DNA from 2 places in the Vibrio sp. 11986-1-5 genome. Region 2 is predicted to be linked to the other one. Evidence: predicted binding sites of a transcription regulator. Region 2 holds the regulator's gene; the other holds the start of a gene.
The links. Region 2 encodes MetJ, which represses methionine synthesis genes. Its sites were predicted from a motif close to TTAGACNTNTANANGTCTAA; they were not measured.

Region 1 (8,164 bases), on a different contig from region 2:
ATTTTTAAGGTGGTAACGTCTGCCTAATGTGTGATGATGTGTTGTGGTCTAGCAATGAATAGCAAAGTAATAATTAATAATTTAATAATTTAATAATTTAATAATATTACCATACCGCAGTGGCCACATGGTCAATAGGTCCTCAAGTAGGCAGTCAATTCTAGTTTTCACCCGAAACTTATCAGCAAATCACAGATTCTCTATCTACTTTCGTTGATAAACCCTAGATTCAAGGTATTGAAACTACTCTGAAATAAAGTACCAGCCATTGGTGGTCATGTATTGTTTTTCGCCCAAATCGAACAGGTGGTATGTTCCTTGAGCACCAAGTTCTCCTTGTCTGCATCATAAAGACGCTTTTCAGCAAAATTCACATTAGGGTAAGGGATTAGACTGTCGATTTTCAGCTCATAGGTGACATTTTCAACAATATATGACGCAGAAATGTTACAGGAAGGATACTTAGCCAATGCCTCTGTATAATGCTGAAAATCATGAATCAAGAGACTTATCATTTTCAGATCAGCCTCTACACCACAGTGCCCTCTAATCGCTTTTGCTAATGACATTGCAAGTCCTAAAGAAAGAGAAATCAAACAACTCTTCCAAAAACAATATTCGTCTTTTAACAAATCAAGGTCGTTTTGTTCATGAAGATATTTCTGAGTAAATATCGAGTCTTTCTGAAAAAATTGCTGAAGCTCAGAGTCTGACACAAGTAACTCTTTCAGTTTTTCATACGTTACCATAGTTAGGGATTGAAAATGGTTTACTAGTATAAAAGCAGTCAAGAGCTCTAACTTAGCCAAGACACCCAAAGTGAGTTCATTCTCCTTTAAAAAGGGGGCTAGTTTTAATCGTGACAAGTTGAAGCCATCAACAAAATAGGTCGCCTTTATACGTTCTGAATTCGATCTGTTGAGCCACCTGTGTATGTTTCTTTTTTTGCCAATCAAAAAAGATAGTTTGAAAGAAAGCTCAAAATCAAATTCATACTTCAAAGAACACCCGTTGAACTCACTATAGGTCAGGTAACATTTGGGAGTATCATAAATAAAGTCGCTGACGTTTTTTAATTTTTCATCAACAAATAGGGCATTCCTTGTGTTTTTCCTCGCCGACAGAAAGTCTAAATCTATCTGATAACGCTTTCCAAACTTGCCGAAGTAGATCGGACATACTCCACCACCAGCCTCACATCTGATAAATCCAATGCTGCGTAGTGTTGCTAGTTGAGATTTCAGACGGCTTTGATTAATCCCCCCCATTAAGCGTCGTATTTTCACTTCACTCAATAGCTCTTCATTTCCAGTTGCGGATGACTGAATAAAGCCCAATTTATTTGCATGAAGGATAAATATCCCGATCAAAAGAAGGTTTGAGGGCCTAAGTTTTAGCTCTTTTTCCTTTAAGGCAGTCTTAACTTCTGGTGAAAATACCTCCGTAAACGCCTCATGGACGGATAGAAAGCCCCTCTCCGTCCATGAGTCGATATAGACAGAATCAAAAGTGAACTCGTGCTTCCCATGCCTTACCTTTATAACCTCACCTACACGGTGAGATTGAAGATATTCAAGCAGTTCAGAAACGACTTTATGGGATACTCCAAAACTTTCACGGAGACGTGAAACGGATACGTCGATCCTATTTTCCCAGCTATTCATTCGCTCGAATATTATCGCCAAAAATAAGTATCTCCCTTCAGGAGAAAGTGGACCAATCTCAGATAAAAACTCAACAACACGCACTAGATACAACCATATATACCCTATTTATAAATCAATAATAAGAAAACAACACAAGATTTAAAACCACATTAATCACAAAATTAAAACATATTTAAATTATTGTTTTAAAGTTTATTTTTTACGTATACTATCAGTAGAGCATAAACGAATGGGATAGATGTTCATGACTGAAAAATCACTCAAAAGCAGAATGCGTTGGTTCAATGCAGATGACCGAGAGATGGTAACCTGGTTAAGAAGTTATGCTAAAAGGCATGCATGGATAGAAGATTTAGCTAACAAGGGGACACATGATAGGTCCCGACTCGACACTAGATTTGCTCAGGACTTCATCAACAATTGGACTAATAAAGAGTCGATAAGCAACGATGATAAATATCGGGTAAATTTGTTAAGAAGTGCTTGGCGTAGCCATTCAAACCGATCCCAAACGTCAACATTTTCGTTGTCTAAAAATGCGAAAAAATCTCTCGACTACCTATCGAAACGACTGAATGTATCTAAAACATACGTAGTGAATGAAACGCTTGTGGCAGCAGTTAAACTAATCAAGAACAACAAAAACAAGAAATTCGAAGCCAGTCTTTTACTTCCGAAATTGGAACGAGAAGAGCACGTACTTGATTCACTTCTAGAAGAGCTATTGGATATTGATGAACTAAAAAAGGAAATTGCAGACTTGAAATCGGAAAATGCAATCTTAAAAAAAGAAATTACCGGCTTAAAAGCGGAGAATAAAGCCTCGCAGAAACCACCAACACACAATCAAAAGTTTGAAATTTCTCATCAGATACGAAAAAAATAACAGTCTACTATCAGTTCTCAACAGCAAGAATAATGGGGTTAAACTTGGCGATCTAACAAAACTTCGGCAGGGCACTTTTACTATTCAATAAAGCTGTTCATGCTAGAACGAGAAAAACCTCTCATAGTAAGCACTTGATATGGTACCTTCAGCTAAATGATAAAAATCACTGAGATTACGCGAAGCAATCATTTTTAGGAACCATCTTAGGAACCAAATTAAAAGTCAAATCGATTAAATTAAATTAAAAACAATAATTTAAAAATCAAAATCAACTTACGCCAGCCCACCAATTCATAGTTTAAAGACGTCTCAGGACGTCTTTTTTCTTGCCTGCAATAACGTTAAATCAACAACTTAGCATCTAATAACGTTATCTATTCGCTTTCTCTACTTCATCGAGCTAAGTATTACGCTCATTAGGTAAATCACTTAAATATTGTACAAACTCCACTTCAAACCCATCGGGATCAATAAAGTAAACATTACGACGAAAAGTCTCATTAGCTCCATTATCAGCAATCTCAAAACCCGCTTGCTCTAAACGTACGATCACTGCATCAAGGTTTTGAGTTTCAAAAGCAAAATGCGCTAAGCCAACACTGTGCCCAGTACGATCTCTGTTCCTCCCTTCGCCAAACTCATTGAGCGCAAGATAATGATTTTCATCGCCAAAATGTACCCAAGTTCTGGCTTTTCCGTACCACTCTCCTCCACCTTTCGCTCGTATTTTCCAATGTGGGAAAGCGGCTCGGTAAAAATGCAATGACTGTTCTAGATCTTTTATTACTAGATTAATGTGTTCAATTTTCATCGTTCTTCTCCTTGTGCTTGATGAAGATACAGGCTAAAACCTTAACCTTGGTTGAGGTAAAGTGTTTTTTGATTTTTTATAGAAAAATGTACAAAAGACGGGGCTGAGCACAAGATGTCAAACGATTGGACAGTGGGGAAAGTCGCACAGCGCAGTGGGGTAAGTATTAGTACACTGCATTTTTATGAACGTAAGGGACTGATTAAGAGTGACCGCAACGCAGGTAATCAACGCCTTTATCGTAAAGATATTTTACGTCGTGTTTCCGTGATAAAAGCAGCTCAGAAGCTAGGGATTTCTCTGGCAGAAATACAGCAAGCATTAGCAACATTACCCGATAGTCGGACGCCAACTCAAAAAGACTGGCAAGCACTATCAGCACAGTGGAAACAGAGCTTGGATGAACGAATTGCTGGATTGGAAAAGTTGCGCGATACGCTTGACGGTTGTATCGGCTGCGGCTGTTTATCGATGCAAACTTGCCCACTGTATAATCCAGAAGACAAACTGGCCCAATTAGGGACTGGACCCGTGCTTTTAGAGCAGTGCCATATAAAATAAGGAAGACAGCAGCAAGGCATAGAGTGATCGAGGTAATCCATAGGGCCGATGAGCCTAGATAGACTCTAGGCTTTGGGGAAAACGAACGTAACCAATATCGCTGCCACTGTAAACAAGGAGGGGATAGCCTTATCGCTTCCTATTCAAAAACTTAAAATAGCCATCTAATAAGCTGGCTCAATCGTACCGTTAAACGTTTCGGCAAGAAAATCACTCACCGCGGCCGATTGAAAAATCTGTACAAACTGTTGATACAAAGGGTTGTCTTGCTCATTTTCACGAGTGGCAATAACCATTACCGCCAATGGTGCTTGATTGGATTCAAGAAAAATCCCCTGTTTTTTAGGATCAATACCAGCCGACATCACATAGTTCATCGTAATCGCCGCCGCATCAACTTCATCTAACGTTCGCGGTAACTGAGCAGCATCGACTTCAAGAAACCGCAAGTTTTTCGGGTTTTCAACAATATCCCTTGGGGTTGCATTGAAACCGACACCATCACGAAGCGTAATTAAATTCGCATCCGCTAACAGCAGTAAACCACGTCCACCGTTAGTCGGATCATTGGGAATCGCAACCCGTGCATTATCAGGTAAGTCTTGTAATGACTCATGACGATTAGAATAAATCCCCATCCGCATTAAAATCGAGTTACCAATCGATACTAACTTTGCCCCATGATTACGATTGTAGTTGTCTAAAAACGGTTGATGTTGATAACTATTTATATCGATACTGCCATCGGCCAGTGCGGCATTGGGAGTAATAAAATCAGAAAATTCAACAACTCTTACCGTTAAACCGTGTTTAGCCGCTTCTTTAGCCACAGCCTCAACCACTTGAGCATGTGGCCCAACGGTTGCTCCGACCTTAATTTCAGAGCGTTCTTTTTGACCGCACGCCGTCAGCCCCAGCAGTAATGTTATCGCTAACGCACAACGAATCGTATTTTTCATTTTCAGCATCCTTTCTACCCACAAAAAAACAAAGACTTCTAGACGTCCATAATAAACGCAATAGAATAATTCGCAACTCGATTTGCTTTTTATTATGTCGCCCTTTATATTAGGTTAATCTTATTTAGAAAAAACTAACAAAGAGGTTGTATGAAATCTTATTCTCAGTTACTCAAAGATAACAATACCTTAGGTAAATCTTATAAACAGCAAAGCCCTGATACCTTATCTGCGTTTATGCAATTACATAAAGCCGCTATGGCTCCTGGTGAGCTGGATCTGAAAACCAAAGAGATGATTGCACTCGGTATAGCTATCGCGGCACGTTGTGATGGCTGTATTGCCGCTCACGTGTTTGCGGCGTTAAAAGCTGGAGCGACACAAGCCGAGCTGGTTGAAGTGATCGATGTTGCTGTACTGATGGGAGGCGGCCCTTCCTTAACTTATGGCATTCAAGCACTGGGAGCAATTGAAGAGTTTGCCGCTGAATCACAATAAATAACGGCTGAAGCTAAAATAGGTTGGGGAGATAAGCGTAAACGCTTTCCAGCAACAATCCCCAACCACTTATGGCTATATCATTTTTATCAATCAACGTATTATCAACGACGAGTGATTTGATCGAATGTTGCGCCTTGTGCAAAATGAGTTTGATGTGCCTGCTGCCAACCGCCAAACACCTCATCGATAGTAAATAGCATTAAATGAGGAAACACTTGCGTATATTTCTCAGCGATATCAGGATCTCTTGGTCGATAAAAATTTTGCGCTGCAATCTCTTGGCCAACTGGAGAATATAAATACTCCAAATACGCTTGTGCTACCTCACGAGTTCCTTTTCTATCGACTACTCGATCAACCAAACTCACCGTAGGCTCAGCAAGAATAGAGCGACTCGGAACTACGATTTGTAAGCCATGATGATTTAATTTGTTCACCGCGAGCAGAGCTTCATTTTCCCAAGCAATCAACACATCGCCTATTTGTCGCTCAACAAACGTGTTCGAAGCACCACGTGCACCAGTATCTAAAACGCTGACATTGTCATAAATCGACTTAACAAATTGCTGCGCTTTTTCTTCATCACCTTGATACTGATCTAAAGCATATCCCCATGCGGCAAGATAATTCCAGCGAGCACCACCCGAGGTTTTCGGATTAGGCGTAATGATTTCCACATCAGGTTTGATGAGATCATCCCAGTCTCGAATATTTTTGGGGTTACCCTCACGCACTAAAAATACAATCGTCGAGGTATAAGGCGCTGAATTATAGGGTAAACGAGTAATCCAAGTCGGAGCAATTCTTCCCCCCTCGGCAATCGCATCAATGTCATAAGCGAGTGCTAAAGTCACGACATCGGATTCAATACCATTCATCACGGAAACCGCTTGTCGACCTGATCCGCCGTGGGATTGCCTAACTGTGACATTACCTCCGTTTTCTGCTTGCCAATAAGTGGCAAATGCGGCGTTATATTGTTGATAAAGCTCTCTGGTCGGATCGTAAGAAACATTCAATAACACGGAATCTTTTGCCAAGGTATGTTGAGAAACACTGAATAGAGATAGAGCGAGTAGCCATGTACGCATGAGTCATCTTCCTTAGTTAATATGCGACAAGCAAATTAGCACAACATTTATAACCAAGTTAGAAACATAAATCGATTTCGTATTCTTTTTTGGAATATTAAAACCATGCCTAACAGGCCTCAATATTAACTTGAGCACACCTTGGAAATTCAATCTGGTAACCAGCAAAACGGATGCATTCTCAATCTATTCTGTGTTGGTACGATCAGGATTTTGCAACGGATATCACAATTTACATTGTTATGACTACCATCCCCCTGATGCCGTTCACTTAAGGTGAGCGGCATCAGGGGCTAAAGCCCCTTTTTAGATAACACTGACGGTAATCGCTGACTAAATTTTAAACTGTGAAACTTGTTGATGAAGTTGATCCGCTTGCTCAGTAAGAGTTTGCGTCGCCTCGGTTAACTGATGCGATGCCTGCTCGGTTTGTGATGATAAATCATTAATATTCACCACGTTTTGGTTAATCAGCTCAGCCACGGATGATTGCTCTTCTGCCGCAGTGGCTATTTGTAAGTTCATATCGGCGATTAAAGTAATCGCTTGATTAACTTGCTCTAAACGAGCGGCCATATCTTCGGCTTTCGTCACGGTAGTTTGCGCGGCGGAGCGACTTTGAGCCATCACATTGACCACATTTTCCGTTTGCTTAAATAGGCGATCAACCACTTCTTGGATCTGCTGGGTACTTTGCTGTGTACGACCCGCTAATCCACGCACTTCATCGGCAACTACCGCAAAACCACGGCCATGCTCTCCCGCTCGGGCTGCCTCAATCGCCGCGTTTAAGGCGAGTAAATTGGTTTGTTCAGAAACGGCGCTGATCACATCCAGCATGCCAACAATATCTTGCGTCCCAGTTTGTAACTCTGCAATCGTTGAACTACTGCCTTGCAAGGTGTCATCCAAATGTTTTAATTGTTGTAAGGTATCGCGCAGTAACACTTGTCCTTGTTTAGTTTCATTATCTGCTGCTGAGGCTTGACTTGCCGCTTCACTGGCATGACTCGCAACCTCTTGTACGGTGGCGGTCATTTCATTCATTGCGGTCGCGACCTGATCCGTTTCTGAACTTTGCTGAGCGACCACACCTGCGCTTTGTCGTGTCACTTGTGCCAAAGTGCTGGAAGCCGCCGACACCGATTGAGCGGTATTATTGACTTCGTTCACCAACAGATGAATCTTTTCAACAAAGGTATTAAACGCTTTGGCAATAGTGGCAATTTCATCGCTGCCATGCGCTTCGATCCGTTTGGTTAAGTCCCCCTCTCCTTGACCGATATCGGTCATTGCCAAGCTGACTTCTTGTAAACGTCTAAACCCTGAAGCGCTAGAAATCCACATCACACCGGTGGCAACCAGACCAATCAATAGCACCGCAATAACTGTCCAACGGATCATGCTATAGATACCCGATAAGGCATCTTGTTTATCGAGAGCAATATTCAGCGACCAGTTGGTACCCGGTATTGCCTGACTGGTGAGATAAATGGCTTGGCCTTGCAACGTGAGCTCGCGATGACCTTGACGTTGAATATCACTTAACATGTTTTGCGTTAAACTGGGGTTCAAATCACGTAAGCTTTTTAAACTCAAGTTTGGATTCGGATGAGCAATAATGGTGCCGTTGTTATCGGTTAAAAAGGCAAAACTGTTTTGTGTTGGCGCAATCGCACGTACCG
Region 2 (24,103 bases):
GGCTGCGCGATAAATTGTCGTTATTGTTTTCGACGTCATTTCCCTTATCAAGATAATAAAGGCAATAAATCGGTGTGGCAGCAAAGTCTCGACTACATCGCCCAGCATCCACAGCTTAATGAAGTGATTCTCTCTGGGGGGGATCCATTAATGGCAAAAGATCATGAACTGACTTGGCTAGTCGAACAGATTGCTGCCATTCCTCATATTAAACGGTTACGGATTCACTCTCGATTGCCCGTGGTAATTCCAGCTCGCATTACCGATGAGCTAGTAAGCTTATGTGCCGAAACTCGTTTGCAGGTGATCCTTGTTACTCATATTAATCATGCCAATGAAATTAATGCTGAACTAAACCAACAGCTAACCCGCCTAAGCGCCGTCAAAGTCACCCTACTCAATCAAAGCGTGTTATTAAAAGGTGTCAACGATTCCGTAGATGCTCAAGTAGCATTAAGTGAAGCATTATTTGATGCTGGGATCCTACCTTATTACTTACATGTATTGGATAAAGTACAAGGTGCAGCTCATTTTTATGTCAGTGATGATCAAGCCAGAGCAATTATCGCGGGATTAATCGAGCAAGTTTCAGGCTACTTAGTTCCCAAACTAACCAGAGAAATCGGTGGTCGCCCAAGTAAAACGCCATTGGATCTCCATCTCGAATAATTCATCAATCATATCAATCACCATGCCAAGCAGAAGCAAACCTTCGATAACTTGCGTAGTAAAGAGTATAACCATTTTTTATCAATACCAATAAAGTCTATGATTTAACTAATCAAACAAGATCACGCATACTGACGCTTTTGTCGCGCGCTCACTTTTGGAGAGACCATGTTCACTTTAGATACCTTACTCGACCTAGGGCCATTCAATTGGTACGCACTCTTTTGTTGTGCGGTTAATGGATTGTTAATCGGTATCGAGCGACAAACTCGTGGCAAACCCGTTGGCATAAGAACGTCAATTTTGATCATCTCTGGGACTTACTTTTTTATGGCAATGGCAGTGTCTTTGTCGCCAAATACCTTAGATCAAGCACGAGTGTTAGGACAAATCATTACTGGAGTAGGCTTTCTAGGGGCCGGCGTAATGATGACTCAAGATGGTAAAATCCATGGCGTCACTTCTGCCGCCGTGATCTGGGTACTAGCAGCACTTGGTTTAATGATCGGCTTAGGGTATTGGGTACAATCGGTGGTGATTACCTTACTGGTCTTATTAGTGCTCTATGGCGTCGATAAAGTAGAAAACACTTTTCAAAGCTTACGCCGTGGTGTTCATCAACGATTTCGTGGCCGTTAATCGCATCATTTCCCTCTTGATAAACATAAAAAAACCGGAGTTTTCACTCCGGTTTTTTACTGATTAGCGCTTAGGCTAGCATCACATCATGCCGCCCATGCCACCCATACCGCCCATATCAGGCATTGCTGGGCCATCTTTCTTCGGTAGCTCAGTTACCATCGCTTCTGTAGTGATCATTAGACCTGCAACTGAAGCAGCGAACTGTAGAGCACTACGAGTTACTTTGGTTGGATCCAAGATACCCATCTCGATCATATCGCCATATTCACCCGTTGCAGCGTTGTAACCGTAGTTACCTTCACCTGCACGAACATTGTTAGCCACCACTGAATCTTCTTCGCCAGCGTTTTTGACGATTTGACGAATCGGTGCTTCCATCGCACGAAGGGCAAGACGGATACCAACTGTCTGATCTTCGTTATCACCTTCAAGACCTGCTGCTTTAGCGGCTGCGCGGATCAGGGCTACACCACCACCAGCAACAACACCTTCTTCAACTGCAGCGCGAGTCGCGTGTAGTGCATCTTCTACGCGGTCTTTCTTCTCTTTCATTTCAACTTCAGTGGTTGCACCGACTTTGATTACAGCAACACCGCCAGCCAATTTAGCTACGCGCTCTTGCAGTTTCTCTTTGTCGTAATCTGATGTGGCATCTTCCACTTGTTGACGAATTTGCGCTACACGTCCTTTGATCGCACCTTCTTCACCAGCACCATCAATAATAGTGGTATTTTCTTTGGTGATAGTCACGCGCTTCGCTTGACCAAGATCTTCTAGGGTTGCTTTTTCTAGCTCGAGGCCAATCTCTTCAGAGATAACCGTACCACCAGTAAGAATAGCAATATCTTGTAGCATTGACTTACGACGGTCACCAAAGCCAGGCGCTTTAACGGCAGCAACTTTAACGATACCACGCATATTGTTAACAACAAGAGTGGCTAACGCTTCGCCTTCAACATCTTCCGCAACAATCAGTAATGGACGAGACGCTTTAGCTACGCCTTCAAGAGCTGGCAATAGTTCACGAATGTTAGAGATTTTCTTATCAACCAACAAGATGAATGGGTTATCTAGATCTACGCTACCCGCTTCTTGGTTGTTAATGAAGTAAGGAGATAGATAGCCACGATCAAACTGCATACCTTCGACAACATCAAGTTCATCTTGCAGACCTTGACCTTCTTCAACCGTGATCACACCATCACGACCAACTTTTTCCATTGCTTCAGCAATGATGTTACCTACACTTGAATCTGAGTTAGCAGAGATAGTACCAACTTGAGCAATCGCTTTAGTGTCTGCACATGGTGCTGATAGGTCTTTCAACGCTTCAACCGCAGCAACCACGGCTTTGTCGATACCACGTTTCAAGTCCATTGGGTTCATACCCGCCGCTACCGCTTTCAAGCCTTCAGTGATGATCGCTTGCGCTAATACTGTTGCTGTTGTGGTACCGTCACCAGAAGCGTCATTGGCTTGTGAAGCGACTTCTTTCAGCATCTGTGCGCCCATGTTCTGGAATTTATCTTCCAGTTCAATTTCACGTGCAACCGACACACCATCTTTAGTGATAACTGGAGCACCAAAGGATTTGTCTAAGACAACGTTACGACCTTTAGGACCAAGAGTCACTTTTACCGCGTCAGCTAGAATGTTGACACCTTCTAGCATTTTAATTCGTGCATCGTTACCAAATTTAACGTCTTTAGCAGCCATGTTTCATTTCCTTTTCTAAATTCTGTTTTAATCAATCGTTTTTGAATCAGAGCAAAAATTACTCAATGCTTACTCTTACTCGACAATCGCCATGATGTCGTTTTCAGATAGAATCAACACTTCTTTGCCATCAATCTTTTCTGTTTTAGTGCCATAGCCTTCAGCAAAAATTACCGTATCGCCGACCTTTACGTCGAGTTCTTTAACTGAACCATTCTCAAGGATACGGCCTTTACCTACCGCTAAAACCACACCACGAGTTGATTTTTCAGCCGCTGAGCCAGTTAGAACAATGCCACCAGCAGACTTAGATTCAACTTCTTTGCGTTCAACGATAACTCGGTCGTGTAATGGACGAATGTTCATCGGTCGTCTCTCCTGATTGTATTTTCTATGAGGTTAATGAAAAGGCTGATTGCTCAGCTTGTGACTGTTATGTGGGGGAGAAAGCCAGTGATCCCAAGGGGGGAAGAATAAAAAAAACGTGATTTGGTTAACAAATTTATCGAGAAAAAATTCAGCGACCTGAAGAAATGAGCGTCCGAAAATGATCCCTAGGATCTCAAATTGAATGTTCAATGGCCATTCAACGCTATTTGTTGGCCATAATTCCATGCCTTGATGATTGTAAATCCTTTGCTTTATTAAGCGGCTTATCCATAATAGACGGAGTAATTAAAGAGGAACATCATGAAAACCATAGAGCGGATTTTACACACCATCAAACGAGAAGGTGCTGTCACAGCAAAACAAGTGGCAAATGATCTGCGTATTACCACCATGGGAGCTCGACAACATTTACAAAGCCTCGAAGAAGAAGGGATCCTGATTTTCTATGATGTTAAAGTCAAAGTAGGCCGTCCAACTCGTCATTGGTCCTTAACCAAAAAAGGTCATGACCAGTTCGCGGATCGACATGGTGAGCTAACGATTCAAATGATCGATGCCGTTGAGCATCTATTCGGTCAAGATGGCTTAGCGAAAGTCACCGCAGAACGCGAATCACAGACACTGCAACATTATCAACAAGCGCTATTAGCCTGTGATGATTTAACAACTAAATTGCACACTTTAGTCAAATTGCGTGAACAAGAAGGCTATATGGCTGAACTAGAGTGTACGGAATGGGGTTATTTATTGATTGAAAATCACTGCCCTATCTGCCGAGCCGCTAAACGCTGCCCCGCACTCTGTGCATCAGAACTCAATGTGTTTAAACAACTACTTGGTCCAGAATGCCATATTGAACGCAGCGAGCACATCATTGAAGGCCAGCACCGCTGCGCTTATCGGATCGAACCCATCTCAGCCGACCTTTGAGAATGACAACTTATTTTCTGTTTCAATAATGAGAATGGTGTGATTCCTTTCTCATTATTTTGATCTGTTACCTATACTGATCATTAAGTCATTAGGAGAAGTGACCTGCAACCAGTAAAGATGTGGTTAGCTTCAACAGATCCGCTACTGGTTATGAGCACTCTCCTTATCATCCGTCATGGTTTATCCATGGTAGGGTACTCACAGAAGATAAGGTGCACTCAATGTCTCGATCACCCAGCCCCATCCAAGCTATTCCCTCTTTTGATGAGTTAATGCTGTTAGCGGAGCAGAATCCAGAAGCATTTCGCTCATTAAAACAATCGCTCTGTAATGAATTGATTGATTCCGCTTCCGCCATCATGCAAGAGCGATTACGCGCCCAGCAGAATCATATTGATCGCATACTCAGCCGCTGTAAAAACCCCCACCATGCAAATGTAAAACTGATGCAAGAACTGAGCATACAGTTCATCAAGTTTCGCGATGCCTTAGAGGGAGATAAACAACCAACGACCTCAGCACAAATCATTCCTTTCCAGGCTCGTCACGATGATTGGCGCTAATGGTATGGGGTGATTTCCCAAAACGATTATCGGCAGCTTTACCAGCAAGAAAGCCACATTCGACTAAAATCCAACTTCCACAGCCTAATGCAAGCAAAGCCAGTGCGGTTTCCCACCAGTTGGGAGCCGCAGCCATCGCCGTCTCCCCAACAGGCATGCCCATTCGCCCGAGTAACAATGGTAGATTCAATAGTAACCACCAACTCGACTTATCGCGATCATGCCAGCGCTTAGCCGTTACCGCTAAGTCTGGTAATAAAAGTCCAAGCAGTAGCAAAGGCCAAAGGTAAGCCGCAAAACTCGGCAACCAGCGGCTCACTGTTAACATGAAAACAATAATGGTTAAATAGTAACCTAGATTCCATAACCAATAGGTTTGGCGACCAATCCGGCCATGGAAAGAGAACAATAATTGGGTTAATGGCATCACTTGCTCACTCAATAAATAATTTTCTGGAAGCTGTCTTTGTCCATATCACGCACATTGATCGTCAATGAATGAACCTGACTTGCTTGCTCTGCGAGCACGGTCATTAACTGACGAGAAAGCTCACGTTTTTGTTGGGCGCTACGTCCATCGAGTAATTCAAAGCTGAGATGGATAAAGTCGACACTATCGCCCTGTTCACCAATCAACCAATGATGACAACGCAAAGTGCGAGATTTGATCGAGGCGGTTTCAAATAACCCACTGTCTATCGCTACTTGATGTAAATCTTCCAGTAGTCCTTGGATGTTGACTCGTTCCTCAACAGAATTTGAATACTCTAAGACTAAATTTGGCATGAAAACTCCCTGTCTATCACTCTCGATGATTCATTTGCCACGATAGCAAAAATGATTCCCCTTAATATCACTCTCGTCAGCTTAACGCACTATGGGCAAGACAGAAAAGAGGATCCAAGAAAGTCATGACCCTAATCATGATCTACGCGCTTTTATCTGTTATATTCTTTGCCAGTCGTTCTTTTTTTATCAATTAAATTGGAGATATTCCTATGCGTCGTCCTGTTGTGATGGGTAACTGGAAACTTAACGGTAGCAAAACTATGGTTACTGAGCTACTGAATGGCCTGAATGCTGAGCTAGAAGGTGTAAACGGTGTTGATGTGGCTGTCGCTCCACCAGCGCTATACCTCGATCTTGCTGAGCGTTTAATCAAACAAGGTGGCAACAAAATCATTCTTGGTGCACAAAATACTGACCTAAATAACAGCGGTGCTTTTACCGGTGATATGTCTCCAGCGATGTTAAAAGACTTCGGCGCCACTCACATCATCATTGGTCACTCTGAGCGTCGCCAATACCATCACGAATCTGACGAATTTGTCGCTAAGAAATTTGCCTTTTTAAAAGAGAACGGTTTGACTCCTGTGTTCTGTATCGGTGAATCAGAAGCGCAAAATGAAGCAGGCGAAACCGAAGCCGTTTGTGCGCGTCAAATTGATGCCGTGATCAATGCTTATGGCGTAGAAGCCCTAAACGATGCGATCATCGCTTATGAACCAATCTGGGCAATCGGCACTGGTAAAGCAGCGACAGCCGATGACGCGCAGCGTATTCATGCTTCTATTCGTGCCCACATCGCCGCGAAAAGCCCAGCTGTTGCCGAACAAGTGATCATTCAATACGGTGGTTCAGTGAAAGCAGAAAATGCAGAAGCTTACTTCTCACAACCAGACATTGATGGCGCTTTAGTTGGCGGTGCTGCATTGGATGCGAAAAGCTTTGCTGCGATCGCTAAAGCAGCCGCTAAAATGAAAAATGCTTAATCATTATCAATAAGTTACCTCAAGGCCAGCTATGCTGGCCTTATTTTTACTCTCCAGTTCATCGCTAGTACCTGATCCTGATATAGAGTATCCTAGCCCATCTTGCACTTTCTATTCGCTGATTCACCATGCACGATAAACACGGCCTGTTGTCCGCACCGATCCCCCAAGTACTGCGCCAAATGACGCTGCCGATGACGGTAGGGATGATCGCTATCTTACTGTTTAACCTAGTCGATACCTTTTTTATTTCATTGCTCGGTACTCAAGCGCTAGCGGCCGTCAGTTATACCTTTCCGGTCACTTTTGCTGTTAACTGCATCACCATGGGCATCGGCGTTGGGCTCTCAACCTGTATTGGTCGTTTATTAGGCCAAGGAGAAACCAAGCAAGCGGCGCGCCTGACTAGCCATGGTTTGTTATTGGCCGTGGCCTTAGTGGTGTGTGCGTCCTTAATCGGCTTCCTGACCATCGAACCTTTGTTTCGCCTACTTGGTGCACAAACTGAACTGCTCCCCTTGATTAAGCAGTATATGCAAATTTGGTATCTGACCATTCCTCTACTGGTGATCCCCATGGCAGGCAATAGCGCGATTCGCGCCACAGGAGATACCAAGACCCCAGCTAAAATCATGTTACTGGCAGGGATCATCAACGGCGTACTCGATCCACTACTGATTTTTGGTTATGGTCCGTTTCCAGAATTAGGCATACAAGGAGCAGCAATTGCCAGTGCCTGCTCTTGGCTCGGTGCGTTAATTGGCTCACTGTATATTTTGGCTCGACGTGACAAGCTACTTGCTCGAGCTAATTTGAAAATGCTTAATAGTGACTGGCGACAAATTTTAACCATTGGCACCCCAGCGGCGCTATCGAGTGCGATGAATCCATTATGTGGTGCCGTGTTAATGATCATGCTTTCCCAACATGGCACCGCAGCCGTCGCGGCTTATGGTGCCGCGCAGCGTATTGAATCGATTTTAATCTTGGTATTAATGTCGCTTACTTCGGCTTTAACGCCATTCATGGCGCAAAACTTAGGCGCCGATAATCCCCAACGCAGCTTTGAAGGGTTATTTGTTGGCCTACGTTTTGCTGTGGTTTTTCAGTTTTTGATTTTTATCATGATGGTGCCACTGAGCATTCCTCTGGCGGCGTTGTTTTCACAAGAGCAAAGCGTGCGTGACTTACTGTGGTACTACTTACTGATTGTCCCTATCAGTTATGGCTTTCAAGGTATCGTGATGATGTTGGTTTCGGCGTTGAACGCCCTTCATCTACCGCTAAAGGCATTTCAATGGAGCGTAATGCGCCTTTTTATCTTTACTTTACCTGCCGCTTGGCTTGGAGCGTATTGGTATGGTGTGATCGGATTATTTATCGGCATCGCTCTAGGCAATATGCTTGGAGGCTTGCTAGGTTACCTGTATGCATTACGGTTACGTAAACAAATACTATCAGTAGCAAACTGAATCTTAATATTGAGTAATCGATACAAAAAACCGAAGCTTTCTGCTTCGGTTCTGTTTCGAATTAGCCAATCAAGGAAGATCAGATCTCTTCTTGTTCGTCATCTTCAATGTCTAAGTCGACGTTTAACGGTTCAGGGGATAAAATCACCCCAGTATTGTCGGCGTAGAGATAATCTTCAGGCAGGAAGGTCACCCCACCAAAGTTCACCGCCACATCAATTTCACCAATACCCAGAGACACTGCACCAACAGGAATAGACGCTAGCGCTTGAATACCAACGCTCATCTCTTCCAGTTCATCGACTTCTCGAACACAGCCATAAACGACAATGCCTTCCCACTCGTTTTCTTCAGCGATCGCAGCCAGTTCAGCATCAATCAATGCGCGACGTAATGAACCACCACCATCGATCAACAGCACACGACCAACTCCATCTTGCTCAAGAACTTCGCGAATCAACCCATTATCTTCGAAACATTTAATGGTCGTCACTTGACCAGCAAAGGATGCACGGCCTCCAAAGTTACTGAACATGGGCTCTAGTACATCGACTTGCTCGAGATAGATATCGCACAGCGCAGAGGTGTTGTATTCCATAGCTTTACTCTCTTAACGAACCATTATCCCACGAGTATATAGTGTCAGTAAGTCAATGCAATGACAGAACGCAAATTAACGTAGGATTGTTTGAGCGATGACGACGGCAATAAACAAGACATTGGTGACTAAAGCGCATTTGACTGCATTAGGTAACAAAGGAGCCATCTGTACCGGTTGCGAAGCTCGATAAACCGCTTGCCCATGTTCAAACAACACAATCAGACTGAACAAAAATGGAACACTGAGCCAAGCAGAGCGGTCTTGAAGCAATAAATAGCTGGCAAATGCACATAAGGCTCCAACTAATAATAGTAGGTGATAGATTTTGGCTCGTTGCTGGCCTAAACGAACCACAACCGTACGTTTCCCACACAGAGCATCATTTTCAATATCTCGCATATTATTAATATTTAAAACGGACACCGCCAATAATCCGCAGCCCAAGGATGGTAATAATAATCGCCATTCGATTTGCCCAGTATGTAAAAAATAACTGCCGGAGACGCCGAGTAAACCAAAAAAGATGAAAACAGACACATCCCCTAAACCGACGTAGCCATAAGGTTTATTACCAACGGTGTAAGCAATCGCGGCTAAAATGGCTAATACACCTAGAGCTAAAAAGGCAGCAATACTTTGGGCACTGTCTAACGCATAAAAAACCAAGGCTAATCCAGAGACGATCGTTAATAGCACGTTGATGATCATCGCCTGCTTCATATCGGCTAATGAAACCGCGCCAGATTGAATTGCCCGCATCGGCCCAAGACGCTGTTCGTTATCCGTCCCTTTTAACGCATCACCGTAGTCATTGGCTAAATTGGAGAGAATTTGCAATAAGGTTGCGGTCAGTAACGCTAAACCTGTGACAGGCCAAGACCACGAACCGACAGAAAACGCCAGCACACTACCTGTAAGAATGGAGACCAAAGCGAGAGGAAGAGTTTTCGGCCGCGCCGCATCGACCCAAATACGTAAAGAGTTATTCATAATAAATAGCAATGACGAAACAGTGCGCAGAGTATAAGCGCAAACTAGGGCGATAAAAAAGCCCACCAGTGCGGTGGGCGGATAATTTACAAAATGAAGCGGCTAAGATCCTCGTCTTCAACCAATTCACTGAGACGGCCACGTACATAGTCGCCATCGATGACCATTTGACTACCCGGACGTTCTGTTGCCTCATAGGAGATCTCGTCCATCAAACGCTCCATCACGGTATGCAGACGTCGAGCACCGATATTTTCTGTGCTTTCGTTGACTTGCCACGCGGCTTCGGCAATTTGTTTAATACCATCTTCAGTAAAGCTGATATCGACCTGTTCAGTCTTCATCAATGCGATATATTGCTCAGTTAAAGACGCTTTCGGTTCGGTAAGAATACGTTTGAAATCATGACTCGATAACGCTTCTAACTCAACACGAATCGGTAAACGACCTTGCAGCTCTGGAATTAAATCCGAAGGTTTAGCCACTTGGAAAGCACCCGAAGCGATAAACAAAATATGATCGGTTCTTACCATACCGTGCTTAGTTGAAACGGTACTTCCTTCAATCAGTGGTAATAAATCACGTTGCACCCCTTCACGAGACACATCAGGGCCAGAGCTTTCACCGCGCTTACAAATTTTATCAATTTCATCGATAAACACGATGCCGTTGTTCTCAACGTTGTAAATAGCTTGCTCTTTTAACTCTTCTTGGTTAACCAGTTTCGCCGCTTCTTCTTCAACCAAGGCTTTTAAAGCCTCTTTGATTTTCAGTTTACGCTTTTTCTTGGTATCACCAGCAAGATTTTGGAACAGCCCTTGCAGTTGATTGGTCATCTCTTCCATACCAGGAGGAGCCATAATTTCAACGCCCATTTGTGGTACGGCAACGTTAATTTCAATCTCTTTGTCGTCTAACTGGCCTTCACGAAGTTTCTTGCGAAACACTTGGCGAGTCGATGATGACTGCTCGGTTTTTTCTGATTCTCCCCAAGCATCACGCGCAGGAGGCAACAGAACGTCAAGCACTCGTTCTTCCGCCAATTCTTCAGCGCGAAACTTGACCTTTTCCATCGCCTGTTGATGGGTTAATTTAACCGCGACATCAGTCAGATCGCGAATAATACTTTCGACTTCTTTACCAACATAACCCACTTCGGTAAATTTCGTCGCTTCTACTTTGATAAATGGTGCATTGGCTAGCTTAGCTAAACGGCGAGCAATTTCTGTTTTACCCACCCCTGTTGGACCAATCATCAGAATATTTTTCGGTGTCACTTCCACCCGTAAACTTTCTTCAAGTTGCATACGGCGCCAGCGATTACGCAATGCAATCGCCACGGCACGTTTGGCTTTCTCTTGACCGATAATATGGCGGTTTAGTTCGTGAACAATTTCACGAGGCGTCATTTCAGACATCATCAATTCCTTACATTCAGTACAGAGTTCACACCAGATTATGCGTTCTTTTCAGGCAATAGCGCTGCTGGTATTTCTAGTTCTTCAATGGTGTGATGGTGGTTGGTAAAGACACAAATATTGCCAGCAATATTCAACGCTTTTTCAGCAATTTCACGCGCGTCTAATTGAGTGTTTTCCAACAACGCGAGCGCTGCGGCTTGAGCATAATTACCACCAGAACCAATCGCAATCAGATCATGTTCAGGCTGAACCACATCGCCATTACCAGTAATGATCAATGATGTGGTTTCATCAGCAACCGCTAAAATGGCTTCCAAACGACGTAAAGCACGATCACTACGCCAATCTTTAGCAAGCTCAACCGCTGCTTTGGTTAAATGACCTTGATGCATTTGCAATTTACTTTCAAAACGCTCAAATAGCGTGAAGGCATCCGCGGTACCACCAGCGAATCCAGCCAGAACTTTATTGTTGTATAAACGACGAACCTTGCGCGCATTACCCTTCATTACGGTATTGCCAAGCGAGACTTGGCCGTCTCCTGCAATCACAACTTTATTATCACGACGTACAGATACAATGGTAGTCACGTGAGGACCTCTTTATTATTTCACTGGGTGTTTAAGGTATATGAGGATGCGGAAAAACGATTTCAAGGTAAGGGGAAACTGAATACAGAAAAAAGGCCAACGCGGTCATTTTCTCACATCTTACGAAGAAGATGCGAGAGAAAGTGACTCGTTAGCCATCTTGCAAGGTTCAATCACCTAAATACTGTTTATTGTGATTCTTTCCATATCGCGCAAGGCTCAATTTTAGCCCGCTGTAAACGGTGGCGATCTCGCTCAGCATCTCGTTTTAATGGATACGGTCCTAACACAACTCGAAACCAACTGCTATTTTCAGTTTTACGAATGTTGCTCTTCAACCCTTGAAAAGCAATCTCGACCTTACGCGCTTCTGCTTGTTGCAAGGTTTTAAATGCCCCACACTGCATGATGTACGGGATCTCCGACAGTTGTTGCTCCTTAGCGGTCACTTCAATTTCACGCTGAGGCAGACTCTGCACATAGTCCCACTTTTCCGTCGGAGGTGGCGGGATCACTCGTGCAGGTGGCGTCGCAGGTTTAACCGGAGAAACGGTTTTGGCTGGTGGTGCAGGCGGCTCAGGTGTTTGGTTTAGCCAATACAGCCCATAAACAAACCCACTGAGTAGGATTAACGCGATCAAGCCACTGCGCCAAGGTTTTCGGCGCGTTGTCGTTTTTGCGGTCGACTTCTTTGGACTACGACCCCTTCTTACATAATCTTTATTAGCCACGATTCAATTCAAACGCTGACAATTGTAGCGCCATGGTAAAGGAGTTTGGCGTCGGATAACAGCGTCAATATGTAAGCAACGCTGCTTATCCTCTGCAAACCCGCCCAATCAGGACAATATTTACCTTGGCGGCGCGGCACTGGATCTCACTACCAGATGAGTTTCTAACAACCGTGATCCAGCCTGCACATCACGCCCTCGCAGTAGTTCAAGCATCATCAACATCGTTTGTCGGCCAATTTCATAACGTGGCTGACAAATCGTCGTTAACGGTGGATCGCAATACTGAGCAAACTGAATATCGTCAAATCCAACAACGGATAAGTCTTGCGGTACTCTTAAGCCTAAGCGCTTCGCCTCTTGCATCGCACCAATCGCCATTGCGTCATTGTGACAAAAAATCGCACTCGGTGGCTCAGATAGTGCTAACAACTGTCGCACGGCTTTAGCACCGGATTCAAAAGAGAAATCCCCAATAACCGTATAGGTTGGATTTTTGACCAATCCAGCTCTACGCAGCGCTTGCTGATAACCTTGCTGACGAAATTCACACAACACAGCGCCTACTGGTCCGCTGATTTGAGCAATTTTTTTATGTCCCATCTGAGTAAGATAGTTTACCGCCTCAAACGCTGAAGTAAGGTTATCAATATGCACCGTCGGCAGTTCTAACTCTGGGGCATATTCACAGGCCATCACCATCGGTGGCAGATTTTTCTGTTCCGCTTTACTGACATCAAACGGCAGATCAGCACCAAGCAATAGCATACCGTCAGCTTGCTTGGTGAAGACTAAGTTCACAAACGAGCTTTCACGCTTCTTTTGTTGGCCACTGTCACCAAGCAGCACCAAATACCCATGTTCCATCGCCACATCTTCGATACCACGAATGATCTCGGTGTAATAAGGGTCACAAATATCGGGCACAATCACCACAATGGTTTTTGATTCATTACGGCGCAGATTTCGCGCTAAAGAGTTGGGGGAGTAGCCAGCTTCAAGTACCGCCTCTTCCACTCGTTTACGAGTCGTGGTGGATACTTTCTCAGGATTCATCAACGCACGAGATACCGTCGCGGTAGAGACACCTGCCAACTGGGCAACGTCCTTCATTGTCGCCATAAATTTTTAACCCTCTCTATTTTCTCTCAATACCTAAGCCTAATAAACGTTATCGATAAAACGACCCTCTTTATTATGGAGCCATAGATTGGTCGACGAAAACGATTCACTGAACGTATAGTGCCTCTAGTTTATTTCTTTCCATAGAGAAAGTTACGGCTTAAGTAACATTTTTTGCATTACAAATATGATATCGATCACAGCAAGTGATTTTAGTTGCGCAAATAAAACTCACTGCTATTTAGAACCACTAAAAACCGCGCTCAGTCAGCACTACTATCAATAAGCATCAGCGAGTGAGAGGCGAGATTTAACTCAAATCTTGCGGCTCAATATCCAAAGACCACCGCACCTTACTCGCTAAAGGCAATAACTGAATGGCGGTTTTTGAACTGGTTAATATTGCCTGCATCGTGCTGCGTGAAGGGGTTTGCAATAACAGTTGCCAACGGTGCTTACCCGCTCGCTTAGCCAGTGGTGCTGGTGTTGGTCCTAATACTAGCGAGGCTTGATCAAACAACGGATGCACTTGTAAGGTTTGCCGAACTTGCCTTAAGAAGGTTTCCACCACCGATGACTGATTCGCTTCAGCGCGAAACAGCGTTAAATAAGTGTATGGCGGAAGTTGAGCGACGTGCCGCTCAGCAAGAGCGGTTCGAGCAAAATGGTCGTAACCTTTATGCAGTAGCGCTTGTAATAAGCTGTGCTCAGGATGATGAGTTTGCAAAACCACTTCACCTGGTTTACTTGCCCTTCCCGCACGACCAGCAACTTGAATGAATAACTGTGCCAAGCGCTCTGGAGCACGAAAGTCACTGCTGTACAGCGAACCATCTACATCCAATAGCGCAACTAAGGTCACATTGGGAAAATGGTGTCCTTTAGCTAACATCTGCGTACCAATCAAAATTTGATACTGATTATTGTGGATAGCGGTCAAGGCGGCTTCTAAACTGCCTTTACGCCTAGTGCTGTCTCGATCAATTCGAATCGTGCGATAATCAGGAAATAACTGAGCAAGCTGCTGTTCAAGTTGCTCAGTCCCGACCCCAACAGTCACCAACTGATGTGAACCACAGCTTTGACAGTGCTGAATCACCGGACGTTGCGAGCCACAATGATGACAACGGACCTCGTTACTGTATTGATGATAAGTGTAATAAGCATCACAGCGCTGACAATCGGCAATCCAACCACATTCGTGACACATCAAGGCGGGAGAAAAACCACGCCGATTAAGAAACAGCAGCACTTGATTGCCTTGCTGTAAATGACGACGCATTTCGGCGATCAACGGCGCAGAAAGTCCGCTCTCTAAATACTCGCCTTTAATATCCAATACGCGATTTTTCGTCGGCACAGCGTGCCCCGCTCGCTCGGTGAGTTGCAGATGATAGTACTTACCCGTCAACGCATTATGCAGTGTTTCTAAAGCAGGCGTTGCCGAGCCAAGGACAATCGCCACTTGCTCAAGATTGGCTCGCATGACAGCGACATCGCGCGCGTGATAACGCAAGCTGTCTTGCTGTTTATAAGAAGTATCGTGCTCCTCATCAACAATAATAATCCCGAGAGCAGCAAAAGGCGTCAATAAGGCTGAACGCGTACCTATAATAATCCCCGCTGCTTTATCTCGTGCCGCTAACCAAGCATTAAGACGCTCAGTGTCATTTAATCCTGAGTGAATCACGACCACAGGCACGGTAAAACGCTGACGAAAACGTTGGATAGTTTGAGGGGTTAAACCTATCTCAGGCACTAATACTAAGGCTTGTTTGCCTTGTTCCAAGATAGGTTTGATTAAGTTTAAGTAGACTTCGGTCTTACCTGACCCCGTGACGCCTTGCAATAAATAACACCCAAAACCCGGCTGACTGTTCACCGTCGCAATCGCAATCGCCTGCTCTGGGTTTAATTTCGGTTTATCCACGGGAGCTTCAACATTAGCCGGCCAAGGTACGATCTGCGGAGCTTGTTCCTGCACCTCAATCCACTGCTTCTCAAGTAAAGCATTTAACGTGCTACTTGAGACCGCTTCATCCAGCAGCGTTTGATGAGATACGGGGCCCGCTTGCAATAACCACATAACCTTGGCCTGCTTAATGGCACGACCAAAACCTTGAAATAGTTGATTACGCCCTTGCTCAGTCAGTCGCCACTCCTTAGTCACCGCAAATTGCGCCGCTTTGCCCTTACGCAACGCACTTGGCATCGCGTTAGCTAGCGTTTCTCCCAAAGGGTAATGGTAATATTGACTGCACCACTGCAATAACCCGTAGAGTGTTTCTGACCATAACGGTTGTGTATCTAACACCGCATGCAGCGATTTCAATTGATGCAGAGGAAAATCGGATTCAGACACCAACGCAATGACTATCCCCACTAAGGTTTGGCGACCAAACGGAACCGAAACCCGTCCGCCAATCGCAGGAGACATGCCATCAGCAATTAAATAATCGAAGGATTTATCAAGAGGAACCGGTAAAGCAACACGAGCAATAGTGGGGCGCATAACCATCCGTTAGCAATTTAAAGAAGCAGAAAACACAGTCTACTGGATGCTAACTAGAAATTCGACCAACAAAAGTGGTGAAAATAGCGTCGAAAGCAGTTGATCCGATGGCGTGGATTCATTAATATATCGCGCCTTAAAGATGCTTGGCAAATCGGTTTGGCATCTGCATATTATCATTAACATACGTGTGGTGTCCGGCATCAGATCCGGATAGCGACACGGCCTACATTTGAGGTTATCCCATGAAAGCTGGTATCCACCCAGAATACAAAGAAGTTAGCGCAACTTGTTCTTGCGGCAACGCATTCACTTTCAAGTCTACTTTAGCAAAAGAAAGCATCTACCTTGACGTATGTGACAAGTGCCACCCATTCTACACTGGTAAGCAACGTATCGTTGATACTGGCGGCCGTGTTGATCGCTTTAACAAGCGTTTCGGTGCTCTATCAAGCAAGAAGTAATTATTACTTTAAGCGCAAGTTATACAAAGAGAACGCTACGGCGTTCTTTTTTATTGCCAGTTTTAGTGTGCTTTACTTGGTCGTCATTAGCACTCAGCTGGTCTTATCAGTCTTCATCTTACCGATTTGATGGTTTGTGATCGCAATCCCACCTAGGCAGCTCAATCGACATCCTTTAGAATCATAGCTTCGTTGATAACATTATAAGAGAAGCTCCCCCTATGTCTGATGATCATCGCCAAGACCTCTCGCCACAAGAAGCATTTCGCCAACGTGCTCTTGATTACCATGCACTACCGACTCCAGGTAAAATTGGCATCGCCTTAACCAAGCCGGCCGATTCAGCCAGTGACCTAGCGCTGGCCTATAGCCCAGGCGTAGCAGAACCGGTTCGTGAAATCGCCCAACAACCTGATAACGTGTACAAGTATACCGCCAAAGGCAACACGGTCGCCGTCATCTCTAATGGCACGGCAATTCTTGGCTTAGGCAATCTTGGTCCGATGGCATCAAAGCCAGTAATGGAAGGTAAAGCGCTGCTCTTTAAACGTTTTGCTGGCCTTGATTCGATCGATATCGAAGTCAAACATCGTACTATCGATGAGTTTGTCGATACCGTTGCCAACATCGCCGATACCTTTGGCGGGATCAATTTAGAAGATATTAAAGCGCCAGATTGCTTTGAAATTGAACGCCGTCTCATCGAGCGCTGTGATATTCCTGTCTTCCATGATGATCAACACGGCACCGCGATTGTGACCGCCGCTGGAATGCTCAACGCGATTGAACTGCAAGGCAAACAACTCAATGAATGTATTATTGTTTGTCTGGGTGCGGGCGCTGCAGCAGTCGCTTGTATGGAACTATTGATTAAATGCGGTGCGATGCGTGAAAAAATTTACATGCTGGATCGTAAAGGCGTCATCCATACCCGCCGTGACGATTTAAACGAATATAAACAATTATTTGCCAACAATACCGATAAGCGCACTTTGGAAGATGTGATTGCCGGCGCCGATTTGTTCCTCGGGGTTTCTGGCCCGAATTTATTGCCACCAGAAGCCCTAGCATTGATGGCTGATAAACCCGTCGTCTTTGCTTGCTCCAACCCCGATCCAGAAATCAAACCTGAGTTAGCTCATCAGGTGAGAAACGATTTAATCCTCGGTACTGGGCGCAGCGATTACCCCAACCAAGTGAATAATGTGCTGTGTTTCCCATTTATTTTCCGTGGTGCATTGGATGTTCGCGCCAGCGAAATTAATGATCAAATGAAACGTGCTGCTGTCGATGCCATTCGTCAATTAGCGAAAGAGCCGATCCCAAGCGAAGTACTCAAAGCCGCTGGGGTAGAAAAGCTTAGCTATGGCGCTGATTATATTATTCCAAAACCAATGGACCCACGCTTACTACCACGAGTCGCCAAAGCGGTCGCTCAAGCCGCCGTCGAGTCCGGCGTGGCGCGTATCGACATGCCAGAAAATTATATGGCAGAAAATTGTCGTTAAGGTGACCTTATAGCGACCCTCGATCTAAAAAAACCTAGCGTAGCTAGGTTTTTTTGTCGACATCATTCAATCATCGTACGCTTCAAACTCAATACCCATTGCGGTCATCAAAGCTTTAGCTTCGCTTGGAATATCATCAGGCCTATCTTTACGTAAATCTTCATCAGTCGGTAACGGCTGTCCCGTATACGCATGCAAAAAAGCTTCACACAATAATTCACTGTTAGTGGCGTGACGTAAATTGTTGATTTGTCGGCGAGTTCGTTCATCAGTAAGCACTTTGAGTACCTTCAACGGAATGGATACCGTGATTTTTTTTACCTGCTCACTCTTTTTACCATGCTCCGCGTAGGGGCTAATATAATCGCCATTCCAGTCTGCCATTGCGCACCTTCGTTGTGTGAATTTGAGTCTACTAATCAAAGTCCCTAATTTTAGCGGGATTTACTGCCATAAGCAAAGACATATAGACATCTAGATGTGTTGACGTCTTCTTTTTTGATCAGTAAAGTGTGACTCTAGTGACGACGAGATCCTCCCTCTTCCGTTAGCCCATTTATTGTAGATTCAGAAAGGAAGCCACTATGACCACTCGCCAACCTGCCACCATTGCCGTTCGCACAGGAATAGAATCGGACAGCCAATACCATGCGGTGGTACCACCGATCTATCTATCGACTAACTTTGGCTTTCCAGCCTTTGGTGAAGTGCCTACCTATGATTACACCCGCTCAGGCAATCCAAACCGTAGCTTACTGGAACAAACCCTAGCGGATCTCGAAGGGGGACAAGCGGCGATTGTCACCAACTGTGGAACCTCGGCTATCAATCTGTGGATTTCGACCTTTTTGTCTCCTCAAGAGTGGATTGTCGCTCCTCATGATTGTTATGGCGGCACCTATCGACTGCTCAATTCACGAGCGAAAAAAGGCGATTTTAAAGTCTTGTTTATCGATCAATCGGATCCGACTGCGGTCAGTGAGGCGCTGGCGCTAAAACCCAAACTGCTGCTGATAGAAACCCCTTCCAACCCTTTAGTTCGAGTGGTCGATATTCAGCAGCTCTGCCAACAAGCCAAGGCAACTAATACATTGGTGGCAGTAGACAATACGTTTTTAACTCCCATTTACCAGCAACCTATCGCCTTAGGGGCGGATTTTGTCATTCACTCCACCACCAAGTATCTCAATGGGCATTCTGATGTGATTGGTGGCGTTATCATCAGCCGAACAGCCGAGCATGGCGAACTATTAGCGTGGTGGGGAAATTGCCTTGGTTCGACTGGCACCCCGTTTGATAGTTATATGACTTTGCGCGGCTTACGCACTTTATCGGCCCGAATGCGCGTTCACGAAGAGAGTGCACAACAAGTACTCGCTTACCTACAAACTCAACCACTGGTTGGACAAATTTATCACCCGAGCTTGGTCAGCCATCCCGGCCATGAGATTGCTAAACAACAGCAAAGTGGCTTTGGTGCCATGCTCAGTTTTGAGTTTGCAGGTACCTTTGAACAACTCAAACACTTTGTCGGTGCATTAGGTCTGTTTTCTTTAGCGGAATCTTTAGGCGGGGTGGAAAGCTTAATTTGCCATCCCGCCTCGATGACGCATCGGGCTATGGGGGAGATTGCCCTTGCCGAAGCTGGCGTCGGCCAACAACTGCTGCGCCTCTCTGTCGGATTGGAGGCCGCTAGCGATCTGATTGCCGACCTTGAACAAGCCTTTAAGCAAGCACAGGAAAAAAATTAATGAAGCAGCAATTACATAAATTTGGCGGTAGTAGCCTAGCCGATCGTGATTGCTACCTAAACGTGGTGGATATTTTACAGCAGTATTCGCAGCATCATGATCTAGTGGTCGTCTCTGCCGCTGGCAAAACCACCAATCAATTAATTGATTTTGTCAGTCACCTTGAAAAAGATGCCCTGACTGCACATCAACAACTGCAAGCCATTCGCCAATATCAAACGCAGTTAATTGACGAATTATTGAATGGCGATATCGCCAATCATCTTATGACTCAGCTCAATCAGGAGTGCTCTCAACTGGCCGCGCTCACCGCTCCATTGAACTACGCTCAGCAATCCGCGGTACTGGCGCATGGTGAGGTATGGTCGGCGCGCTTATTGGTAGCACTACTCAATCAGCAACAATTACCCGCTATTGCGCAAGATGCCCGTGCTTTCTTACGCGCCGAAACCGGACCACAACCCGAGGTTGATCGCGCTCGCTCCGCTCCTTTACTTAAAGCGATTCTCGCCCAGCATCCGCAGCAGCGCATCATCATTACCGGCTTCATTGCACAAAATAGCGCAATGGAAACGGTTCTGCTTGGACGTAATGGTTCCGATTATTCTGCGACCATGATTGGTGCTCTCGCGGACGTTGAACGCGTCACCATCTGGAGTGATGTCGCGGGAGTATACAGTGCAGATCCAAGAGTGGTGGATGATGCCTGTTTATTGCCACTACTGCGCTTAGATGAAGCCAACGAACTGGCTCGACTGGCCGCGCCAGTACTGCATAGCCGAACTTTACAGCCAGTGGTGCAAAGCACTATGGAACTGCATTTACGCTCTAGCCATCAGCCAGAATCGGGCTCAACACGCATTGAACGTATTCTTGCCTCTGGGCGAGGAGCAAAAATCATCACCTCTTTGGAGGATGTGCTGCTGATTGAATTGACGCTCGCCGCCGGACAAGATTTCCAACGCCTACAACACACGGTATTAGCACATCTCAAACGGGCTCAACTTGAGCCATTGGCCTTTGAAGTGCAAGCCGATCAGCATCAACTGCGCCTTGCCTACACCAGAGAAATGGCCAGTGATGTATTTGGTTATTTACAGGACTCGGCACTCGCTACCGAGAGTAAACTCAAAGAAGGTTATTCACTATTAGCTGCCGTAGGTGCAGGCGTCACTCGTAACGCGCAGCACAATCACGGTTTTTACCAGCAACTGAAAACCTGCCCAGTTGAGTTTATCTGCACAGCGGAATCCGAACTCAGCTTAGTGGCAGTATTAAGACAAAATACATTAACCGAAAGGGTCATTGGCTTACATAAGCAGCTGTTTCAAGCCCAAAAACGCGTTGCCTTAGCGCTCTGCGGTAAAGGTAACATTGGTAGTAGTTGGTTAAAGCTGTTTGCAGATCAGCAAACCGAATTAGAAAAACGCTACGGCATGCAATTTTCATTAGTCGCGATCATCGATAGCCAAACCTTTTGGTTTGATGAGGCTGGGATCAATCCAAGCCAAGTTGCGGCTCGATATCAAGATGAAGCACAACCCAATGATGGTCAGCGCTGGCTGCAACAGCTCGGTGAACTGCGTAACTATGATGAGGCCATTGTCTTAGACGTGACGGCCAGCGAACATCTAGCGCAGCAATATTTAGCCATGGCGCAGCATGGTTTGCATCTGATCAGTGCCAATAAAGTCGCAGGATCAGCCAATGGAGAATACTACCATCAAGTCAAACATGCTTTCAGCAAAATTGGTCGCCATTGGTTATACAATGCTACCGTGGGAGCGGGCCTTCCCATCAATCATACCGTTCGCGATCTGCGTGAAAGTGGCGATGACATCACCGCACTGTCCGGAATTTTCTCCGGCACACTGTCGTGGCTGTTTCAACAATACGACGGCACCACCCCATTCAGCGAACTGGTTGAATTGGCTTGGCAACAAGGGTTAACGGAGCCAGATCCACGCCATGATCTCGATGGTTCAGATGTGATGCGTAAACTGGTTATTCTGGCCAGAGAATCAAGCTTAGAGATTGAACCTCAGCAAGTCAAGGTGGAATCTTTGGTCCCAGAGGCACTACGCCACTTATCCTTAGATGAGTTTCTTGAGCAAAGTCATCTACTCAATCAAAGCCTTGCTGAACGGTTAGCTCGTGCCCAAAAAGAACATAAGGTTATCCGTTATGTGGCTCGTTTAGAGAAAAATGGTCAAGCCTCGGTTGGCGTAGAAGCCGTGGAGCGTGACCATCCACTGGCTAATTTACGCCCTTGCGATAATATTTTTGCGATTGAAAGCAAATGGTACCGAGATAATCCACTGGTGATTCGAGGCCCTGGTGCAGGACGTGAAGTCACCGCTGGTGCGATTCAATCGGACCTAAACCGTCTCGCAAGTCTGTTATGAGCGAGTATTAATACTTTTCCTTATCTTTATATCGTACTCACTCAACACGTCTCCGTTTGCAATAAACAGGGACGTGTCAGCCACACTCACCCCCTATCCGCTTAAGCGGGTGAATTTTACTCAGCATCAACATGAAAAACCTTCATACTAGTAATATTGACATTAAAATCGATTCATTACATTCTGTAGACATATGGACGTCTATACGTAAAGAATGTTGTGTTTGCGTTGTGGTCGTTAGCACAGGGAGAGAAAAATGGGATACACGCACGCCAGTCATATCGATGCTTTAAATCAAAGTATCGCTGAAGTTTCAGATATCAATGTCTCGTTTGAGTTTTTTCCACCTAGTACACCGCAAATGGAAGAAACCTTGTGGAGCTCGGTGCATCGCTTAAAAGATCTTAAACCGAAATTTGTCTCCGTGACCTACGGAGCCAACTCTGGTGAGCGTGACAGAACCCACTCGATCATCAAAGCCATCAAAGATCAAACGGGATTGATTGCAGCGCCACATCTCACCTGTATTGATGCCAGCCGCGAAGCGTTAATCACCATCGCCGATGACTACTGGCACAATGGCATTGCCAGTATTGTCGCCCTACGTGGGGATATTCCACCGGGTGGCGGCAAGCCGGAGATGTACGCCGCTGACTTAGTTGCTCTACTCAAATCTTGCCACGATTTTGACATTTCCGTGGCCGCCTTTCCTGAAGTGCATCCAGAGGCGAAAAGTGCCCAAGCCGATCTGCTCAATTTGAAACGTAAAGTCGAAGCGGGAGCCAACCGAGCCATCACTCAGTTCTTTTTTGATATTGAGAGCTATCTTCGCTTTCGAGACCGCTGCGTTGCAGCAGGTATCGATGTCGAAATCATTCCCGGTATTTTGCCCGTTTCGAACTTTAAACAAGCTGCGCGCTTTGCCGCGCAAAACCACGTTAAAGTGCCGCAGTGGATGGCCAAACAATTTGCCGGATTAGATGATGATCCGATCACCCGACAATTAGTCGGTGCTAGTCAGGCAATTGATATGATCAGAGTGCTAAGCCGTGAAGGAGTGAAAGATTTTCATTTTTACACCTTAAACCGCGCCGAAATGACTTACGCGCTTTGCCATACTCTTGGTGTACGCCCGATGACTACCGCTTAACCAAAGGGCTATAACCACAACGCCGAACAAAGTTCGGCGTTGTTAGCTATCAATAACGGCTGGAGATTACTCAACCTCTTCCATCTTACCAAGCAAGCTACGAATGCGCGTTTGCCATGCAGCATGCTCTTGTTCCATTTCTTGCGCTTTTTGCTCAAGCGCTGCACGGCTGGCTTTTAATTCATTCGCTTCTTGCGTGAGCTGTTGTTTCTCTTCTTTCAGCTCTTCCACTTCCATTTGCAGTAAGGCGATGGTATCAACCGCAGTTTGAATTTTTGCTTCGAGTTGTTCTAGTACTTCAAAAGACATGTGACTTACCTTTGTTTATTCCGTGATGTGAATTCAATTCACTCTATTTAACCATTCTACTCAGCGATGCGCAGAGAAACACTTACTATATTCGATCTTGTTCGCTATTCGGTCAAAAAAACAACGCAATTGACGCTATCTTTACTTCTCACGCTCAAAGAGAGCTTATCTCGCCCTTAAAAGACAAAGTTTTGATCCACTACAAAGCTTACGGCGCTAAATAGCAAACGTTTACTTATGAGTATGCTAGAATCCGCGCAACTTTTTTATCCTCTTTAAATTGGTGGTTGGAGTAAGCATGAAACGCGATTTAGCAATGGCTTTTTCTCGGGTAACCGAAGGTGCAGCACTGGCAGGTTACAAATGGCTTGGCCGAGGTGATAAAAACGCGG

Region 1: a site for MetJ is predicted at 4,918-4,937, ahead of AACS00_RS11695 (MetQ/NlpA family ABC transporter substrate-binding protein). Genes of this name have one in related genera too.

Annotation. Positions count from the first base shown of each region.
Region 1 is NZ_CAWNVW010000050.1:1,162-9,325, forward strand. Features, by position in the region: gene AACS00_RS11675 (hypothetical protein) at 276-1,748, opposite strand; gene AACS00_RS11680 (hypothetical protein) at 1,912-2,553, shown strand; gene AACS00_RS11685 (VOC family protein) at 2,957-3,367, opposite strand; gene soxR (redox-sensitive transcriptional activator SoxR) at 3,482-3,928, shown strand; gene AACS00_RS11695 (MetQ/NlpA family ABC transporter substrate-binding protein) at 4,093-4,896, opposite strand; gene AACS00_RS11700 (carboxymuconolactone decarboxylase family protein) at 5,038-5,385, shown strand; gene AACS00_RS11705 (sulfate ABC transporter substrate-binding protein) at 5,490-6,479, opposite strand; gene AACS00_RS11710 (methyl-accepting chemotaxis protein) at 6,813-8,164, opposite strand, start outside.
Region 2 is NZ_CAWNVW010000051.1:142,562-166,664, forward strand. Features, by position in the region: gene epmB (EF-P beta-lysylation protein EpmB) at 1-669, shown strand, start outside; gene AACS00_RS13685 (MgtC/SapB family protein) at 838-1,308, shown strand; gene groL (chaperonin GroEL) at 1,390-3,027, opposite strand; gene AACS00_RS13695 (co-chaperone GroES) at 3,103-3,393, opposite strand; gene AACS00_RS13700 (helix-turn-helix transcriptional regulator) at 3,718-4,347, shown strand; gene AACS00_RS13705 (DUF3135 domain-containing protein) at 4,572-4,913, shown strand; gene AACS00_RS13710 (DUF805 domain-containing protein) at 4,876-5,340, opposite strand; gene AACS00_RS13715 (5-carboxymethyl-2-hydroxymuconate Delta-isomerase) at 5,352-5,699, opposite strand; gene tpiA (triose-phosphate isomerase) at 5,912-6,685, shown strand; gene AACS00_RS13725 (MATE family efflux transporter) at 6,814-8,157, shown strand; gene rraA (ribonuclease E activity regulator RraA) at 8,237-8,755, opposite strand; gene AACS00_RS13735 (1,4-dihydroxy-2-naphthoate polyprenyltransferase) at 8,831-9,748, opposite strand; gene hslU (HslU--HslV peptidase ATPase subunit) at 9,835-11,166, opposite strand; gene hslV (ATP-dependent protease subunit HslV) at 11,205-11,759, opposite strand; gene AACS00_RS13750 (SPOR domain-containing protein) at 11,948-12,490, opposite strand; gene cytR (DNA-binding transcriptional regulator CytR) at 12,611-13,612, opposite strand; gene priA (primosomal protein N') at 13,923-16,124, opposite strand; gene rpmE (50S ribosomal protein L31) at 16,370-16,588, shown strand; gene AACS00_RS13770 (malic enzyme-like NAD(P)-binding protein) at 16,810-18,096, shown strand; gene metJ (met regulon transcriptional regulator MetJ) at 18,163-18,480, opposite strand; gene AACS00_RS13780 (O-succinylhomoserine (thiol)-lyase) at 18,681-19,847, shown strand; gene AACS00_RS13785 (bifunctional aspartate kinase/homoserine dehydrogenase II) at 19,847-22,252, shown strand; gene metF (methylenetetrahydrofolate reductase) at 22,509-23,402, shown strand; gene zapB (cell division protein ZapB) at 23,469-23,711, opposite strand; gene glpX (class II fructose-bisphosphatase) at 24,010-24,103, shown strand, end outside.